DNA from 2 places in the Brevibacillus sp. MCWH genome. Region 1 is predicted to be linked to the other one. Evidence: riboswitches for the same ligand, from Rfam matches in the RefSeq annotation. Region 1 holds a riboswitch; the other holds the start of a gene.
What was found. Region 1 has a riboswitch for S-adenosylmethionine ahead of ETC00_RS02635 (aminotransferase class I/II-fold pyridoxal phosphate-dependent enzyme). Riboswitches for the same ligand answer to the same signal wherever they lie in the genome.
Positions count from the first base shown of each region.

Region 1 (9,243 bases):
GCCGAGCGCGTCCGCCTTTACCCGCATCAGGGCATCTTTGCTGACGAGAATGACGGGACGAGGGCTTGGGGACAGGTTTTCCTCTTCCTGCAGATTTAGCGCTACGGCCAAAATCCGGTTGTCGTTTGTAAATTCTGTAAATTGCTTCTGCAGCTTGTGAAGCGATGAGTGATTCAACTCTACGCGAAACAGACCGCCTGTCTCCAGCGTAATGCCCTGATGCAGATGGCCCAGTTCGCGAAAACTGTCCAACAATCTCGACACGTAACGGGCATTACGGCCAATTTCATCCATATAGCGCTTTTTGGAATCAATTTCTTCCAATACCACGGCGGGTAGGACGATCTCATTGTCCGCAAAGGAGAACATCGCCCGCGGATCTTGCAGGAGTACGTTGGTGTCCAGTACGTAGATTTTCTTCAAAGTCTCGCCTCCTATTACCCATCTTCTCTATTATATGCAGTTGGGGACCGGATGCTCTGCTGTCCGAACGCGATGTATTACAGTGTATGACAAGGGGTGGACGGATAGACGAGAGGCAGAAGAATGAAAACGGGGCAGGCAGAACACAATACGACTAACCATCACCTGTACCGCAGCAATCCAGGGAAAGGAAGTATGACCGTGAAACGGACAGCGATCTATGTACTGAGCGTCAGCCTGCTCCTCTCCGCCTGCATGACGAACAACAAGCCTCCGGCCAACCAGGCGGCTCCGCAGCCCGGCCAAACTGTGCCGGAAACGCAGCGCGTCCAGCAAACCGCCCCGTCCCCAACCTACAACCAGTCGCCGCAGGCAACCGCTGAACGGCTGGTGCGCCTGGCCACGCGGGTGAAAAACGTCAATGACGCGACGGCGGTGGTCCTGGGCAAGTGGGCGGTCGTCGGCATTGATGTCAACGCCCATCTGGATCGGCCGGAAGTGGGCGTGATCAAATACTCGGTGGCGGAAGCGCTGAAAGAAGACCCCCAAGGGGCGAACGCCATCGTCACGGCCGACCCCGACATCGTGCAGCGGCTGCGGGAAATGGCTGCTGACATCCAACGCGGTCGTCCCGTGACCGGCTTGGCCGAAGAACTGGCGGACATCGTCGGGAGGCTCATGCCGCAGCTGCCGCGCGACGTGCAAAAACGGGAAGAGACGCCAACCAGGGAAAACGAACAGCGGATCAACAAAAGCGGCAACTCCAAACCGCAGGGAAATGAAAAAATCCCGGTGAACCGCTGACCATCGTCCGAAACAATACAGGCATTTTCCGGGCTTACGCCCAGGAAAATGCCTGTTTGTCGTCTGCCGCCTGCTCTGCGGGTCCAAGCGCGTCCAATGCCTGCTCCAGGTCTTGAAGCAGGTCGACAGCGTCCTCCAGGCCCGCGGAGAGACGGATCAGTCCGTCCGTAATTCCACGCCGCTTACGCTCTGCGGGCGGCATGGCGGCATGGGACATCATCGCCGGATAGGAAAGAATCGTTTCGACCGCACCCAGACTGACGGCGACAATCGGCAGCTTGACGCGGTCAAACAGCGCTTTGGCCCGCTCGCGGCTGCCCACGTCAAAGGAGAGTACCGCCCCGTGTCCGCTCGCCTGCCGGTTTTGCAGGTCATGACCGTCGTGTTCCGGCAATCCGGTGTAGTAGACGCGGCTGACCGCCGGGTGTGTGGAAAGCCAGTGGGCCAGCTTTTCCGCCGTCTGCGTGCTGACGTCCAGACGCGCTTTCAAGGACTTCAAGCCGCGCAGCACCAGCCAGGAATCCTGCACGCCGAGGATCGCTCCCATGCCGTTTTGGATCATGTAGAGCTGCTCACCCAATGCCGCCTCCTTGGTCACGGCCAACCCGGCCACGACGTCACTGTGGCCGCCGATGAACTTGGTCGCGCTGTGGATCACCACGTCCGCGCCCAGCTCCAGAGGCCGCTGATAGTACGGCGTCATAAACGTATTGTCCACGATCACCAGCAGTCCCCGCTGTTTCGCCAGCGCGCAGACAGCGGCGATGTCCGTCACTTTCAGCGTCGGGTTGGACGGAGTTTCCAGGTAGATGCCCTTGGTCTCGGGACGGATGGCTGCTTCCACCTGCTCCAACGACGTGGTATCGACAAAGCTGACGGCGATCCCCATGCGGGACAGAACATTGGTCAAGAAGCGGTAGGTGCCGCCGTATACGTCCTCCGCCACCACGACGTGATCTCCGGCGGAGAACAGCATGAACACACTGGAGATGGCCGCCATACCGGAAGCAAAGGCGAATCCGCGCTCGCCTCCCTCCAAAACGGCGATTGCCTCTTCCAACGCATGCCGTGTGGGATTGCCCGAACGGGCGTAATCGTAAACGACGGGCCGGTCCAGATCAGCCTGGTGAAAGGTGGACGCCTGATAAATGGGCACCGAGGCCGCCCCTGTCACCGGGTCGATACAACTGGTGCCGTGCAGCAGTTTGGTGGCAAACTTCATCGTACGCTCCCTCCCGTCAGTGAGAGACTTGCATCCAGAGCCTGACACACGTCAGCGATCAGGTCGTCGGGATGTTCGATCCCGACCGACAGCCGCAGCAGCCGGTCGCACACGCCCACGTACTCGCGAATCTCTTGCGGGATGTCGGCATGCGTCTGCGTCGCCGGATAGGTGCACAGCGACTCCACGCCGCCCAGGCTTTCCGCAAACGATATGATCCGTAAGCTCTCCAGAAACGGCGCCACCTGTTCAGCCGAGCGCAGGCGGAACGAAACCATCCCGCTGAACCCGCTGGCCTGCCTGCACTGCACCTCATAACCGGGATGCTCCGGCAAACCGGGATAATAAACGTCCGTCACGGCAGGGTGTTCCCGCAATGTCTTTACAATCGCCAAGGCATTTGTCTGATGGCGTTCCATTCGCAGAGCCAGCGTCTTCATCCCCCGCAGCAGCAGCCAACAGTCCTGCGGCCCCAGCACCGCTCCGATCGAATTGTGCAAAAACCGGATTTTTTCGAACAACTCTTCACCCTTTGTGACGATCAATCCAGCGAGGACGTCGTTGTGGCCGCCGAGGTATTTGGTCGCGCTGTGCAGCACCAGGTCAGCCCCCAACTCCAGCGGCCGCTGACAGAACGGCGTCATGAACGTGTTGTCCACAATGGTCAACAGCCCGTTTCGCTTGGCCACCTCTGCCACCGCCGCGATGTCGGTGATCTGCATCAGGGGATTGGTCGGCGTTTCCACAAAAACAGCCCGCGTCTCCGGGCAGATTGCTTCTTCCAGATTCTTCACGTCACGCAGGTCGACATAGCTGAAGCGAAGTCCGTAACGTGAGAGCACCTGCTCGAACAACCGGTACGTCCCGCCGTACAGATCGAGCGATACGACCAGGTGATCTCCCTGGGAGAACAGTCCCATGACCGTATGTATCGCGGCCATGCCGGAAGCACAGGCAAACCCGGCGTCTCCCCCTTCCGCTTCGGCAATCGTCTGCTCCAGCACGGTCCGGGTCGGGTTGGCTGTGCGCGTGTAATCGTACCCCGTGCTCTGCCCGAGGGCGGGATGGCGATACGCGGTGGCGTTGTAAACGGGAAAGCTGATTGCGCCGGTCCGCTCGTCTTTGGCGACGCCCGCCTGCACCAATTTTGTCTCCAGATGCATATGGATCTCTCCCTCCAACAAAATGACCGAGGGCATTAAAAAAAGCCCTCTTTTCTCTGAAAAGAAGGCTTTGTTTACGCGTACGTAAGCAAATCCTTCTCATCTTTCAGAGCGTTACACTCTGCAGGAATTAGCACCAGTATCCCCTTGTACAGGTGATTGGTTGCCGGGCATCATCGGGCCAGTCCCTCCGCCTCTCTGGATAAGAAGTTTGCTATGCAATTTGCAATTGGTTGACCTTATACTACCGAAATCGGCAGTACCTGTCAACCTGTTTTTCATTATGCTGGTAACCCGATCACGTTGCGTTTTTCAATGCGGTCATCACCTGGTTGTCCAGTTTGCTGGCCGCTTTTTTGTCGTACGTCTTTTCATATTGGGGCTCGACCGAGATGCGGGAGCCGTAGAACATCACGTCGCGAACGGCCTCGATGGCCACTTCCACCATCGCCAGCTTCAGCGGGACATTCTCCATCCGTTCCGTCTTGATCGTCGCCCTGCCGTTGATGGCATAGGAGGAACCGGCCCCGATCAAGTGCAGCACGACCTGCGGTTCCTTGGCAATGTTGGCCAAAATACGAGAGCGGTTGTCTACGGCGAAACGGATCAACTGCGGCGTCGGCGCAAACGTCCAGGAAAGGGAACTGAGCGACGGAGCGCCGGACTCGTGGTCAATCGTTCCGAGTGTGACAAAACGCTCCTGCTGCAAAAGCGCGAACAGTTCCTCCGAAAGCGTTTGGGAAACGGTTTCAGCCATTCCGATGCCTCCTTGAAAAGGGAATGTACGTCTATTGTACCTACCCGCCTGGCGATAGGCAAACCTTTCCGTCCAACACCTTGCTTCTCACCCGTTTTTTTCCTACACTGATACGTAACGGGAACGAATGCAAGACAGGAGGAGAGCCGCATGCCCCCATCCCCCACCGACCGCTTGCTGGCCAAGATCGACAAGCTGCTGGCAGAGCTGCAGGAAGTGCGCAAACTGAACGAACGGATGGACAAAATCGCCCTCTTTCTGGAGGATATCCGCCTCGCCGACGTGATTCAAAATTATACAGCCCCGAGCAAGCTGCTGTGGATCAACTTCCTCGCAGGTCTTGCCCGAGGCCTGGGATTGACGATCGGTACGGCCATCGTCCTGGTGCTGCTCGGCTCTTTTCTCAGCCAGTTCCTGTCCGTCCCGATTATCGGCGATTACATCCGCCAATTGATCGATTACGTGCAGGCCTATCGACAGTAAGCCTTATTTGTGATCGTCGTCATCACCGTGCTTTTTCCCATTGCCGTTGCCTTTCGGTCCCTTATCCTTGTCTTTCCCCTTGTCTTTGCCTTTTTCATCGTCATCGCCGTTGACCGGCTTGTTGTGCGGGATGTCGGCTTTGGCCACAAGTTTGCCGTCCAGGTACAGCTCGAGGTGGACTGCTTTCGCGCTGTACGAGCGATCGTGGTACTTCAGCTTCGCCTCAAACCGGCCGTCTTTCACTTTCACCTCGTGCTTTTTGCCGTCCGGCGCCACGACGTACAGCTTCACCTTGCCCTTGCCGTTCAGGCCGTCAATGCTTCCTTTCACGCGAACCTGTTTTTCCTTGGCATTGATCGTTGCGGTTCCCTCGATGCGGTAGCTGTGCGGCTTGTCAGCGTCGTTGATTACCTTCAGCTCCACGGATTCGGAATCGATTTTCTTGCCGTCTTTGTAAGCTGCGATCAACACCTTGCCTTTGCCGGCCTGTACGTCCTTCAGGCTGACAGAGAAAGAGCCGACGCCTTGCCACAGTTTTTTCACGTTCGCTTCTTTGGATTTGCCGTTGTACGTGACGACCACCTTGTCCGCTTCCTGGCTGATGATGCCGTTTACTTTCAGTTCCTGTTTCTTCTCATCCAACAGAGCCAAGGTGTGAATCAGCACGTCGGCCTGCACGACAGTTCCCGTGTTTACCTGCACCTTGCGGGTGTCCACCAGCTTGTCGTCCACGTACGCCTTGACTGTCGCGTACTGCGGCGTGGCGCTTACGATCGCCGTAAAGCTGACCGTGAAGGTATCCTCCGCGGTGGGAATCACTTCGATCGTGCCGCCGTTTGGCTTTTCGACGACTACTTTGGTCACATGTTCCGACACTTTCCCTTTCAGGTACGTAATTGTGTCGCGGGTCTCCGGTTTCACGCTGATGAAACCTTGTTCATCGACGTCAAAACGGACTTCCAGGTAGATGTCGGCGTAGTGTTCGCGGTAGACGCGCTCCCACTCTTCCGGATGTTCCTCGATGTACGTCCGCAATTTGGCGTCCAGCCCGATCTCTTTTACGACCAGATACAGGTGGTCGGCCTGCGTTTTCAACAGCATGTTCAGCGTCGCCGGATCGTTTGCCGCCAACTCTTTCAGATTGTATCGGGTGACGTGTTTGCTTTCATCGTTCATGACAACTTTGGTGCTGTTTGTTGCGGGTACGGGGGTGCTCGCATCTGCCAGGAGCGGAGTCACTCCCCCGATGATCGCCGCGGCAGTCACGACTGCCAATACGGGCTTGGTTCCTATTTTCTTCATGCTGCCTTCTCCTCTCTATGTAGTTCCTGCCCTGGACACCCTAACAGACGACAGGTTTCCTGCAAAGGTTGCAGTTACGACCAAAAACGGGGGATGCCGAGACCAGATTGGGACAAACGACACAAAAAAACCCCGCCTCTGGCGGAGACGGGGATAATGCCGAAGTCCCAACCGTTCTTTCGTTCGGCGGAGCCTCATGCCGGTTCTACTCGTTATACCGGGGTTCGTTTTCGATTGCAGCCAAAAGCGATTCCGCTTCCTCCGAGGGATAGCGGCGTTCCCAGACTTCGTCGGGGAAGACGCAGCGAACCACGTACCAGTCCCCTTCGCGGCGATACTCGCATTCCGATGCCTGGTGGTCCTCTCTCAGGATGTCCGCGAAAAATGCTGCCGTATCCAGAGCGGACCGGTCATCCGGCCGCGCGTCGGCGACGATTTGAATCTGCAGCCAGTTGTAGAGCGCATCCTCCCGCTTCACGACGGTTCCCTCACTTCCCGCTGCGTTCTCCCGGCTTGTTCCGCATCTTGACGATCACCAGAATGGCAACGGCGACCAAAAGTGCGCTTTTCACCGGGAGCTGCACGTCCAGAATGGCAAAAATCAATGCGCCGATAAAGAGCAGCACATACAACAGGAGCGTTTTCAGAATCGGCATGCGCCAGCGGGTGGCAAACCCGAGATAGTACACGATGATCAACTCGACAAAAATGATCCAGGTGCGGTAGTGGTCCGCCCACAAGCGGAAGCTGTCGTACGCCGACAGCTGGTCCGGTGCGGCTGGTGAATAGGTGGAGGCAAGCTCAAACCACTCCATGCGTCACCCCTCCTGCCCCGCAGCGTCCAGGCCCTCGCGGCGCAGTTCGTGCAGGTACACCATCTCGTCTGCGTACTCCCGTTCGTCTTCCACTGGGGTTTCCAATACAACAGGCAGGTGCTGGAGTTTGTCGCTCACCAGGAATTTGGCCAGCGCTTCACTGCCAATCTCCCCTTTGCCGATTTTTTCGTGGCGGTCTTTCCGGCTGGCAAAAGGGGCCTTGCTGTCGTTGAAGTGGATCGCCACCAGGTGCTCCAGATAGCCTGTCCGCTCCATCTCTTCCAGCAGGTCGTCAAACGTCTCTCCTCTCCACTGCCCGGCGGCAAAGGCGTGGCACGTGTCAAAGCAGAACCCGATTTTCTCGGGGAAACGGGTGGCGGCGCGAATCTCCATCAGATCCCGGATCGTCAGTCCCAGTTCGGAGCCTTGGCCAGCCGTGTTTTCCAGCAGGAGCTTGACCGGACCGTCGTACTGCTCCAGAATCAGGTCCAACGTCTCTACCATTCGTTTTGTCCCGTATTCTTCCCCTTCGCCGACGTGCTTGCCGCAGTGCACCACGGCGCCGACCGCCCCGTAGGCTTCGGCAATATGCAAATCTTCCAAAATCGAGCGAATCGTCACTTCCTGCAGATCCGGCTTGGGCGTAGACAGGTTGGTGATGTAGGGGGTGTGGCAGACCAGGGTGAGATCGTGCTTTTGCAGCAGGTCCACCCCTTTGGTCGCGTCCCGGTAGTCAATTTTTTTCGGGCGCAGACCGCGCGGGTTCTTCGTAAACACCTGCAGCGATTCCGCCCCCAGCTCAATGGCGCGCAGGACTGCTTGTTCCAGTCCCTTGCCAACGCTGATATGGCATCCGATTTTCAATCTGGTTTCACTCCTACGATAAAATCTGTCCATTTAACTTTATCAGTTGGCCCGTGCCCTGTCAAAATGAGAACCCTGCGCATGCAGCAGTATCATAAAACGCGATCCGTCCGCTTACCTATGAAGTAGTGACCATTCAGCAGAGCGGGAGGGAAACGGGTGAAACATGCACAAGCGATGGCCAGCGTGCAATTTTTGCAGGAGCGGTTCGCCTACCGCACCATGTACGACTCGGTGAGAAAAAGCGGACTGGGCCAAGTGCGAACGATTGTGGTGCAAAACCAGGACGGCGTAGTCCGTGTCCTGCAAAGCACCGTGCGAAACGGAACAGAATCGCTGCAGCAGATCATCCTCGCCGAGGAAGAACTAAACATCCTGAAACAGCTGTAGCCAATCCCACGAGCAAACCGCATGACGGAAAAAAGAAAAGCCGTGCTGCCTGTATAGACAGTACGGCTTCTTCCGTTGTCGTTACGCCTGTGCCTGCGCTTCCCAGCGTTTTTGCTTTTCGTAGCGCTCCCGCTCCGACTTGGTCAGGAACTTCTTGCGCAGGCGGACAGACTGCGGCGTCACTTCGCACAGTTCGTCGTCGTTCAGATACTCCAGCGCTTCCTCCAGCGTCAGCAGACGGGGGGTTTTCATCTTCACCGTCTCTTCTTTGGTCGCCGAGCGGACGTTGGTGGCGTGCTTTTCCTTGCAGACGTTGACGGTCAAGTCGTTGTCCCGGTTGTGCTCGCCTACGATCATCCCCTCGTACACCTCTGTCCCCGGGGTGATAAACATCACGCCGCGGTCTTCGACGGACATCAGACCGTACGTGGTCGCTGTGCCCGTCTCGTTGGAGATCAGCACGCCGGCACGGCGGCCGCCCACGCTGCCGGGAACGTACGGACGGTAGCTGTCAAACGAATGGTTCATGATGCCGTATCCGCGGGTAATGGTCAAAAACTCGGTGCGGTAGCCGATCAGCCCGCGGGAGGGAATGATGAACTCCATCCGCACCTGGCCGAAGCCGTTGTTGATCATGTTGACCATCTCTGCCTTGCGCTGACCCAGCGTCTCCATGACGGCACCCGTGTACTCCTCCGGCACATCGATAATCAGGCGCTCCGCCGGCTCCATTTTTTGGCCGTCGATTTCCCGCACGATCACTTCCGGTTTGGAGACGGCAAGCTCAAACCCTTCCCGGCGCATGTTTTCCACCAGGATGGAGAGATGAAGTTCGCCCCGGCCGGATACGATAAACGCGTCGGGCGAATCGGTCTCCTCCACACGCAGCGACACGTCTGTCTCCAGCTCCGCCATCAACCGGTCGCGCAGTTTGCGGGAGGTGACGTGCTTGCCCTCCCGTCCGGCAAACGGACTGTTGTTGACGAGGAAGGTCATCTGCAGCGTCGGCTCGTCAATTTT
Region 1 covers NZ_SDLF01000002.1:223,182-232,424, forward strand. Annotated here, with positions in the region: gene ETC00_RS02620 (PhoH family protein) at 1-423, opposite strand, end outside; gene ETC00_RS02625 (YhcN/YlaJ family sporulation lipoprotein) at 619-1,227, shown strand; gene ETC00_RS02630 (trans-sulfuration enzyme family protein) at 1,262-2,449, opposite strand; gene ETC00_RS02635 (aminotransferase class I/II-fold pyridoxal phosphate-dependent enzyme) at 2,446-3,612, opposite strand; SAM riboswitch class I at 3,709-3,821, opposite strand; gene ETC00_RS02640 (pyridoxamine 5'-phosphate oxidase family protein) at 3,911-4,369, opposite strand; gene ETC00_RS02645 (DUF5665 domain-containing protein) at 4,520-4,852, shown strand; gene ETC00_RS02650 (hypothetical protein) at 4,856-6,154, opposite strand; gene ETC00_RS02655 (hypothetical protein) at 6,360-6,632, opposite strand; gene ETC00_RS02660 (YlaH-like family protein) at 6,643-6,969, opposite strand; gene ETC00_RS02665 (deoxyribonuclease IV) at 6,973-7,833, opposite strand; gene ETC00_RS02670 (hypothetical protein) at 7,993-8,223, shown strand; gene typA (translational GTPase TypA) at 8,305-9,243, opposite strand, start outside.

Region 2 (9,243 bases), on a different contig from region 1:
TACGAGGCATACATGAATCAAGTGATTCAACCGATGCGCGACGAGCTGACCCGCGTCGGCTTTACCGAGCTGCGCACGGCGGAGGAAGTGGAAAAAACGCTGCCGAACCTGAAAGGCACCGCACTGATTGTGGTCAACTCCGTCTGCGGCTGCGCGGCCGGTCTGGCCCGTCCGGCCGTGGCTCACTCGCTCAACCATCCGAAAAAGCCGGATCACCTCTACACCGTCTTCGCCGGTCAGGACAAAGAGGCGACCGCCAAGGCGCGTGAGTACTTTGAAGGCTATCCGCCGTCGTCGCCGTCGTTTGCCCTGATGAAGGACGGCAAACTGGTGACGATGATCGAGCGCCATCAGATCGAAAACAACGACCTGGTGACCATTTCCAAGCTGTTGACCGACGCGTACGATAAATATTGCGACTAACATCGAACATGAGGCAAGACGCTCCGCTGCGGGCGTCTTGTTCTGCGTGGTTGTAAAAACGAATTGCCACAGCCCGGCACCCCCATGGACCCGCCGCCAGGCTGCTTGCAAGCCGCTGCGGTGGGATGCGGTTCGCGGGGGAACACCCGGGCGCATGTTGCGAAAGGATGACCAAGCATGATTACCCGTTCATTTGGACGAGACCCTCATCAGGTCTCCCTGCTGGGCTTTGGCGCCCAGCGCATTGTGGATGAACACGGCTGCAGCGAGGAAAATGCGATTGCCATTGTCCGCCGCGCCGTGGAATTAGGCGTCAACTACTTTGATACGGCGCCCAGTTACAGCGACGGCCAGTCGGAGACGCGGCTGGGCAAGGGACTGAAAGGGCTGCGCGACAAGGTGTGGATCGCCACCAAAACCGGCGGTCGGACGCGTGATTTGGCCTGGCGCGATCTGGAAGCCAGCTTGAAGCGGCTCCAGACCGATTACGTCGACGAGTGGCGGGTGCACAACGTCATGCAGCCGCACGACTTTGAAGCCATTTTTGCCAAGGGCGGCGCCCTGGAAGCACTCGTCGAGGCTCGGGAACAGGGGCTGGTGCGCAAGCTGAGCATCAGCGGCCATACCGATCCCCGTTTGCTGGCGGAAGCCATTCGCCGCTTCCCGTTTGACAGCGCACTGGTCGCCCTGTCGGCGCTGGATCACTTTATCTACAGCTTTGCCCACGAATTCGTTCCGCTGGCGGTGGAAAAAGGCGTGGCTGTCATCGGGATGAAGGTGATGGCGCTGGGCCAACTGGCGCCGTGGACGGAACAGGCTCTGCGCTACACCTGGAGTCTGCCCGTGTCCACCGCGATCCTCGGGGTCAGCAAGATGAGCGAACTGGAGGCGGATGTGGAGGCGGCAAACCGCTTTGTCCCAATGACCGACATCGAGCGGGTCGCCTTTTTCCAGGAGATCATTTCGCTCGTCCGTCCCGACGTGCTGCGCTGGAAGGCAAGCGAATGGATGTCCGGCGAGTGGTACCAGCTGCCGGAGCTGAAGTTTTAACTGTGGAGATAACCGCGGAGACAAACGCTCTTTTCCAAAATGGAAAAGAGCGTTATTATTTGAATGAACTGGAATTTTATTGTACGTGCCTGAATACCCTTGGCAGTGAGACAAAATCCATAGAGCGGGGGAGACAGGATGCAAAACGAGAAGAAGTCACAGTTACAACAGGCGTTAGCCGATCGGGTCATGGAATGGATCACCGGGGGATGGGTGCAGCAGGCCATCTATGTTGCCGCCAAGCTGGGAATTGCTGATCTGCTGGCGGATGGGCCGAAGAACGTCGGCGAGCTTGCCGAGGCGACCGAGACGCATGCCCCGTCGCTCCATCGCATTTTGAGGGCGCTGTGCGGCATCGGGCTGTTTCGGGAGGAAGGTGAGCAGCGGTTTGCACTGGGGCCGCTCGGTTCGTATCTGCAGTCAGGAGCGAACAGCCTGCGCGGCATGGCGATCATGATGGGGGAAAAATGGCATCGGGACGCGTGGAGCAACATCATGTATACGGTGAAAACGGGCAAATCGGCATTTCAGGACGTGCACGGCATGGGCGTTTTTGCGTACCTGGAGCGTCATCCCGATGCGGGTGAGCAGTTCAACCAGGCCATGTCGGACATGTCCAACCGGATGGCGTCGGCGCTGGTGCGGGCGTACGACTTTTCCCCATATGACAAGGTGATCGACGTGGGAGGCGGTCACGGCCGATTAATGACCGCCATCCTGAATGCTTATCCGGGGCTGAAAGGGGCGATCTATGACGTTCCCGCCGTAATTGAGGGCACCCGGCGGCACATTGCCGAGGCCGGGCTTGCGGATCGGTGCGCGTGTATCGGCGGCAGCTTTTTTGAATCGGTTCCGGCAGGCGGCGATCTGTACATGATGAAGAACATTATCCACGACTGGAACGACGAGGAAGCCGTTGCCATTTTCCGCAACTGCCGACGGGCCATCCGGGAAGACGGAAAGCTCCTGGTGATCGAGATGGTCGTTCCGGCCAATAATCAACCGCATCCGTCCATGTTGATTGATCTGGAAATGATGATCATGGCTACGGGAAAGGAACGGACCGAGGCGGAGTTCCGGACGCTTTTCCGGAAAGCGGGCTTTGAACTGCAGCGGATCATTCCGACGTCTGCAGCCGTCTCAATGCTGGAGGCTGTCCCTGTGTGACAGGATGGCCCAGTCAATCTGTTTAACAATAGCATAGCCCAATGTTTGTGATGACACCTCATCCGCGTGTAGCAGGGAGGTGTCATTTTTTATTCAAGCATCGCCAGGTCACATGCGCACCTACATAACAAGATTCCAGCCAAATATAGGGTGCCCGCCTTCGACCGGATTCGAGTATACTAGACAAAGTGGGGAGTATATTATCTGAAAGAGACAAAGGTGGCGTTTTCCATATGCGCTTTTTGAAACGAATGCTGCTCCTCCTGATCGTGGCAGTCGCTGCGGCAGGGGGGTACTACGGATATTCGCTGTATCAATTTGCCGAGGACATTCAACAGCCAAACGTAATCGACCATCCCGCCGGCGGCGCGACCAAGGCGGCGGAGATTCCCACGTGGGACGGCAAGGAGCGCGTCAACATCCTGTTGATGGGCGTTGACCGGCGCGGCATGCGCAGCAACGCGCTGCCCCGTTCCGATTCGATGATGCTGCTCAGCATTGATCCGGTTGCGAAACGATATGACTTGTTTTCGATTTTGCGCGATACCTACGTAGAGATTCCCGACCACGGACATGCGCGAATCAATGCGGCAATTGTCGAAGGCGGGCCGGAATTGGCGATGGAAACCGTGAGCCAGTTTACCGGGCTGCCGGTGAACCGGTATGTGATCACCGACTTCGAGGGCTTCAAGCATCTGATTGACGCTGTCGGCGGCGTGGAGCTGTACGTGGAGAAAAACATGCGGTACCGCGACCCTACGGACAAGGGCATGTACGATATTGATCTGAAAAAAGGGCTGCAGCGGCTTGACGGCTCCAAGGCGCTGCAATACGTCCGCTTCCGTCACGACGCGACGTCCGACTACACGCGGACGGAGCGGCAGCGGAAGCTGATGGCCGCGCTGGCCGACCAGATGAAGAGCGGCACCACGCTGATCCAACTGCCGTCCATTTTGAAAGAAATTACCCCGTACGTGCAGACCAACATCAGCTCTCTGGACATGTTGAAGCTGGCCTCGCTCGGATTGACGCTGAACACCGAACAGCCCGGTCAGTATCAGCTTCCGCCAATGGGGATGTTCAGCGAATCCAATCGCGCCGGTGCTGTCCTTATTCCTGATGTGGAACGTGTTCAGGCTTTTGTTCAGGAAAAACTGCAAGCCCAACCGGAAGCCAATTCCGCGGGGGAAACGGACGGGAAGCAGAGCTGAGGCTCTCTTCAAGCGGGCAGATCGCCCTGCACTTTTCCTTTAATTTTCCATTGACATCGTTTTTTTAAATGGAATATAATCCGATTTGTATCAACGAAAATACAAACAAACAGCATATACGGAGAAATTCTTCTTATCAAGAGAGGCGGAGGGACAGGCCCAATGAAGCCCGGCAACCGGCTCATCGCACAGATGGGTGTCGCGGTGCCAATTCCTACAAGATCGGAGAATCTTGAGAGATGAGAAGGGTGGATGTGATCGGATATCGATGCAAACCCCTTTTTCATGCCGAAAAAGGGGTTTGTTCCGTATAGGGAGGTGAACCGGATGATTCGCTTGCAAAACTTGCGCAAAAACTACACGGTACAGGGCAAGACGGTCCCCGCACTGCTGGGGATTGACCTGACCATAGAAAAAGGAGAAATCTTCGGCATCATCGGACATTCCGGTGCCGGGAAAAGTACACTGATTCGCTGCATCAACATGCTGGAGCGTCCGACATCCGGTCACGTAATCGTAGACGGCGTCGACCTGACTACACTGGATGACCGCAAGCTGCAGGAGCAGCGGCGCCAAATCGGCATGATCTTTCAGCACTTCAATCTGCTCTCTTCGGCCACGGTGGCGGAGAACGTGGCCTTTCCGCTGAAGCTGGCCAAGCGGCCCAAGGCGGAGATTGACAAAAAGGTAAACGAACTGCTCACACTGGTCGGCCTGGAAGCACACCGCGACAAGTATCCGAGCCAGCTCTCCGGCGGGCAGAAGCAGCGTGTCGGGATCGCCCGCGCGTTGGCCAGCGATCCGAAAGTATTGCTGTGTGACGAGGCGACGTCCGCGCTCGACCCGCAGACGACCAATTCGATCCTCGCCCTGCTGCTCGACATCAATCGCAAGCTGGGCCTGACCATCGTCCTGATTACGCACGAGATGCACGTCATCCGCTCCATCTGCGACCGTGTCGGCGTTATCGACGGAGGTGTCATCGTCGAGGAAGGCAAGGTGCTGGACGTGTTCCTCAAACCGCAGCATCCGACGACGCGGGAGTTCGTGGAGCAGGTGGCCGATTCCGCCGAGCTGCGGGAAGTGGTGGCTCACGAAAAGGCGGCCGGCGACCAGACGATTGTGCGCATCACGTTCCTGGGCGAAAAGACGTACCAGCCGATCCTGTTCCAGACCATGCAGGAGACCGGCACGATGTTCAGCATCCTGCAGGGTACGATTTCGCGGATGAAAGATACACCTTACGGCCAGCTGGTCGTCGAATTGAGCGGCAATCCGGAGCAGAACAGCCGCGCGATCGAAACCCTGCGCCAGCGCGGTCTTGAAGTGGAGGTGATGTAACATGGGACTGACGTTTGAAAACGTCGATGTGGCGGAAATCGGCAAGGCCACATTGGATACACTGACGATGCTGGGCTTTTCGACGCTGTTTACCGTCCTGATCGGACTGCCGCTGGGCGTCCTGCTGTTTCTCACCTCCAAGGGACAGCTTTTGGAAAACCGCGTCTTTTACACGATTGCTTCCTTTGTCGTAAACGTGCTGCGTTCGGTGCCGTTTATCATCCTGATGATCATGTTGATTCCGCTGACGAAAATCCTGGTCGGCACCTCGCTGGGGGTCAAGGGAGCGATTCCGCCGTTGGTGATCGGGGCGGCTCCGTTTTTCGCCAGACTGGTGGAGACGTCGCTTCGGGAAGTGGACCGCGGTGTGATCGAAGCGGCCCAGTCGATGGGAGCGTCCAAGTGGCAGATTATTTGGAACGTGCTGCTGCCTGAATCCCGTCCGGGGTTGATTGCCGGCATTACGATTACCACCGTGGCGCTTGTTTCCTACACGGCGATGTCTGGCGTGATCGGCGGCGGCGGACTGGGCGACCTGGCCATCCGCTACGGTTACCAGCGGTTCCAGACCGATGTGATGATTGTTACTGTCGTGATTTTGCTGGTGTTGGTTCAGATCTTGCAAACGCTGGGAGACAAATTGGTAATCCGTTTCAGCCGCAAGTAAGATCTTTACCATAAAGACAACAATATGAAAGAGAAAGGGGTAATCATCTGTGAAAAAATGGGCTGTTTCCATTCTGTCGACTGTACTGGCACTGTCTCTGGCGGCATGCGGCACGAAAACCGAAACCGCTCCGAATGCGTCTGGCGGTTCGGACGGGGGCGAACAAAAAGAAATCACCCTGAAAGTGGGCGCTACGCCTGTACCTCATGCTGAAATTCTGAAATTCATCCAGCCGAAACTGAAAGAACAGGGCATTAACCTGGAAGTTAAGGAATTTACCGACTATGTACAGCCAAACGTGCAGTTGAACGAACAACAGTTGGACGCCAACTTCTACCAGCACATTCCGTACCTGGAGCAGTTCAATAAAGACCAAAACATGAACCTGGTGCCGGTGGTGGCAGTGCACATCGAGCCGTTTGGTGCTTACTCCAAGAAAATCAAAAAGATTGACGAACTGGCCGACGGTGCAACCATCGCTCTGCCGAACGACCCGACCAACAACGGCCGTGCGCTGGCCCTGCTGGAGAAAAACGGCCTGATCAAGCTGAAAGACGGTGTTGGCATCAAAGGCACCGTAAAAGATATCGTCGAAAACAAGAAAAACCTGCAGTTCAAAGAAGTAGAAGCAGCCATGCTGCCGCGCGTTCTGGAAGAAGTGGATCTGGCGATGATCAATACCAACTACGCGCTGGAAGCCAAACTGGTGCCGACCGAAGACGCACTGATCATTGAAGACAAGGACTCTCCGTACGCCAACTATCTGGTAGCACGTCTGGATAACAAGGACTCCGAGGCCATCCAAAAGCTGGCGAAAGAGCTGAACTCGCCGGATGTGAAAAAGTTCATCGAGGATACGTATAAAGGAGCGGTTGTGCCGGCATTCTAAGGCCGTCCCTCCTCTGACGCCCGAATCGGCTGATTCGGGCGTTTTTTATGTTTGCCGTCCACTTTTGCATGAATGTTTATCATTCCAACGAATTTTTTTATAAATAAATAAAATTTTATTAAATCAACGTAAAACTTGTTTAAAAACAACATATATAGAGGTATATTTGAGGAAAGATTTAGACAAGGGGGATAAGTGGCATGAAAAAGAATATTTTCATTGCAATGAGTTCACTCCTCGTGCTCGGTGCCGCTCTTGCAGGGTGTGGAGGCAATTCCGACAACCCAAGCCAGGGGTCCCAGGCAGAGGAAGCGAAGAAAACCGGCTCGCAGGTGCTGAGGTTGAACCTGCACTCCGAACCGCCTACGGCTGACCCGGGTCTTTCCGAAGATACAACCTCTTCGGCCATTATTCGGGCAACATTTGACGGGCTTACCCGGATCGGCGCGGACGGTCAGCCGCACGAGTCCGTGGCGGAAAAAATCGACGTATCCGCTGACGGCCTCACGTACACCTTCCATCTGCGCGACTCCAAGTGGAGCAACGGCGACCCGGTGACCGCGCACGACTTCGAGTTTGCCTGGAAGCGCGCGCTCGACCCGAAGACCGGAGCAGCCTACGCGTATCAGCTGTACTACATCAAGAACGGAGAGGCGTACAACAAGAACAAGGCGAAAGCGGAGGACGTCGGCGTCAAGGCGCTGGACGAAAAGACGCTGGAAGTAAAGCTGGAAAGGCCGACGCCTTTCTTCAAGGAACTGACGGCGTTCCCGACCTATTTCCCGGTCAACAAGAAGCTGGTTGAATCCAACCCGAACTGGGCGATGCAGGCGAGCACCCACGTGGGGAACGGTCCGTTCAAGATGGCGGAATGGGAGCACAAGAACAAGCTGGTGCTCGTGAAAAATGAAAATTACTGGGATAAAGACGTGGTAAAAATGGACAAAATCGAGTTCTCCATGGTAGATGACGAGAACACCGAACTGTCCATGTTTGAACGCGACGAGCTCGACTGGGCCGGCGCGCCGATAAGTGCACTGCCGACGGACGCCATCCCGATGTTGAAAGAATCCGGGAAGATGCACAACAAGACCATCGCAGGTGTCTACTGGTATAAGTTCAATACAGAGCAACCTCCGTTTAATAATGCAAAAATCCGTAAAGCATTTGCTTACGCGATTGACCGTCAATCCCTGATCGACAACGTATTGCAGGCCGGTCAACTTCCGGCGATGGGGGCTGTACCGCCGACCATGGCGCTGAACAAGGACGGCTACTTCAAGGACAACGACGTGGAGACTGCCAAGAAGCTGCTGGCAGAAGGCATGAAGGAGCTGGGCATCACCAAGCTGCCGACGGTCACCCTCTCCTACAACACGACAGAAGGGCACCAAAAAATCGCCCAGGCGATCCAGGATCAATGGAAAAAAGCGTTGGGCGTCGATGTAAGGTTGGAAAACAAGGAGTGGAAGGTGTACATCGAAGACCTGCACCAAGGCAAATTCCAAATCGGCCGCCAGGGCTGGCTGGGTGATTTCAACGACCCGATCAACTTCCTGGAGTTGTTTAAGGAAAAAATGGGCGGCAACAACGACACCCGTTGGGAACATCCCAAGTTCAAGGAGCTGCTGGATCAGGCCAGCATGGAAAATGATACGGAGAAGCGCAAGCAGATTCTGGCCGAGGCCGAGTCCATCTTCATGGACGAAATGCCCGTCATCCCGATCTACTACTACACCCACTCCTGGGTGCAAAAGGAGAACCTCAAAGGGGTTGTCATCAGCGATCTTGGCAACGTCGACTGGAAATGGGCTTCCTTTGAATAAGGGCAAAACCGAGAAGCACATGCGTGTGCTTCTCTTCTTTTTTTCATCCGACAGGGACAATCGACCAATCCCCCGAGCCTCTTTGGTCATAGAGTAACAAGGAATAAACCGTACCAAGGGGGAGAAGCCGTGGATCTTGGAAAGCTGCTGAACCTGGTCAGGTCCATACCGAAAGATAAGCTGAAGACAGACGCAGGGCTGAAGGAAGTGATGCGCGATCTGGGCAGAAAGTTCGGGAAGTCGTTTACCGAGCAGGAATTGGATCAGTACGTGGCACAGTTTCGGCGGATGGCTCGAACGGAGGACGTCAACAGCCTGATGAACAAGCTGGCCCAAAAGGGTGTAAAGCTGGGCGATTTAAACAACATCAAGAAGCGAATGAAATAGCGGGGGAGGTGAGACTATCGCTCAGAAGACGAAAGGCAAGAAAAAAACCACCGTCTCCCTCGCGCAATTGCTTGAGAAAATGAACCAGTTGGCCGATGCTCAATACACCAGCAAAGAACAGATCATCAGCGAAATGGACCAGGTGCGGAGTGAACTGCAGGAGATGAAGGAGACGCTCAACCGCTTGAAGGTACAGCCGGTCCCTCGCAGGCGGGGGTCGATTTTTGGCCGGCGGCGGAGGGCTCCGGTCCAAGTGGAGCCGGAGAAACCCAAGCTCTCCTT
Region 2 covers NZ_SDLF01000010.1:94,347-103,589, forward strand. Annotated here, with positions in the region: gene ETC00_RS11255 (BrxA/BrxB family bacilliredoxin) at 1-423, shown strand, start outside; gene ETC00_RS11260 (aldo/keto reductase) at 601-1,473, shown strand; gene ETC00_RS11265 (methyltransferase) at 1,612-2,640, shown strand; gene ETC00_RS11270 (LCP family protein) at 2,874-3,851, shown strand; SAM riboswitch class I at 3,982-4,097, shown strand; gene ETC00_RS11275 (methionine ABC transporter ATP-binding protein) at 4,179-5,192, shown strand; gene ETC00_RS11280 (methionine ABC transporter permease) at 5,194-5,859, shown strand; gene ETC00_RS11285 (MetQ/NlpA family ABC transporter substrate-binding protein) at 5,909-6,748, shown strand; gene ETC00_RS11290 (peptide ABC transporter substrate-binding protein) at 6,949-8,574, shown strand; gene ETC00_RS11295 (hypothetical protein) at 8,704-8,961, shown strand; gene ETC00_RS11300 (hypothetical protein) at 9,041-9,243, shown strand, end outside.
Region 2: another riboswitch for S-adenosylmethionine. It lies ahead of ETC00_RS11275 (methionine ABC transporter ATP-binding protein); the one in region 1 lies ahead of ETC00_RS02635 (aminotransferase class I/II-fold pyridoxal phosphate-dependent enzyme).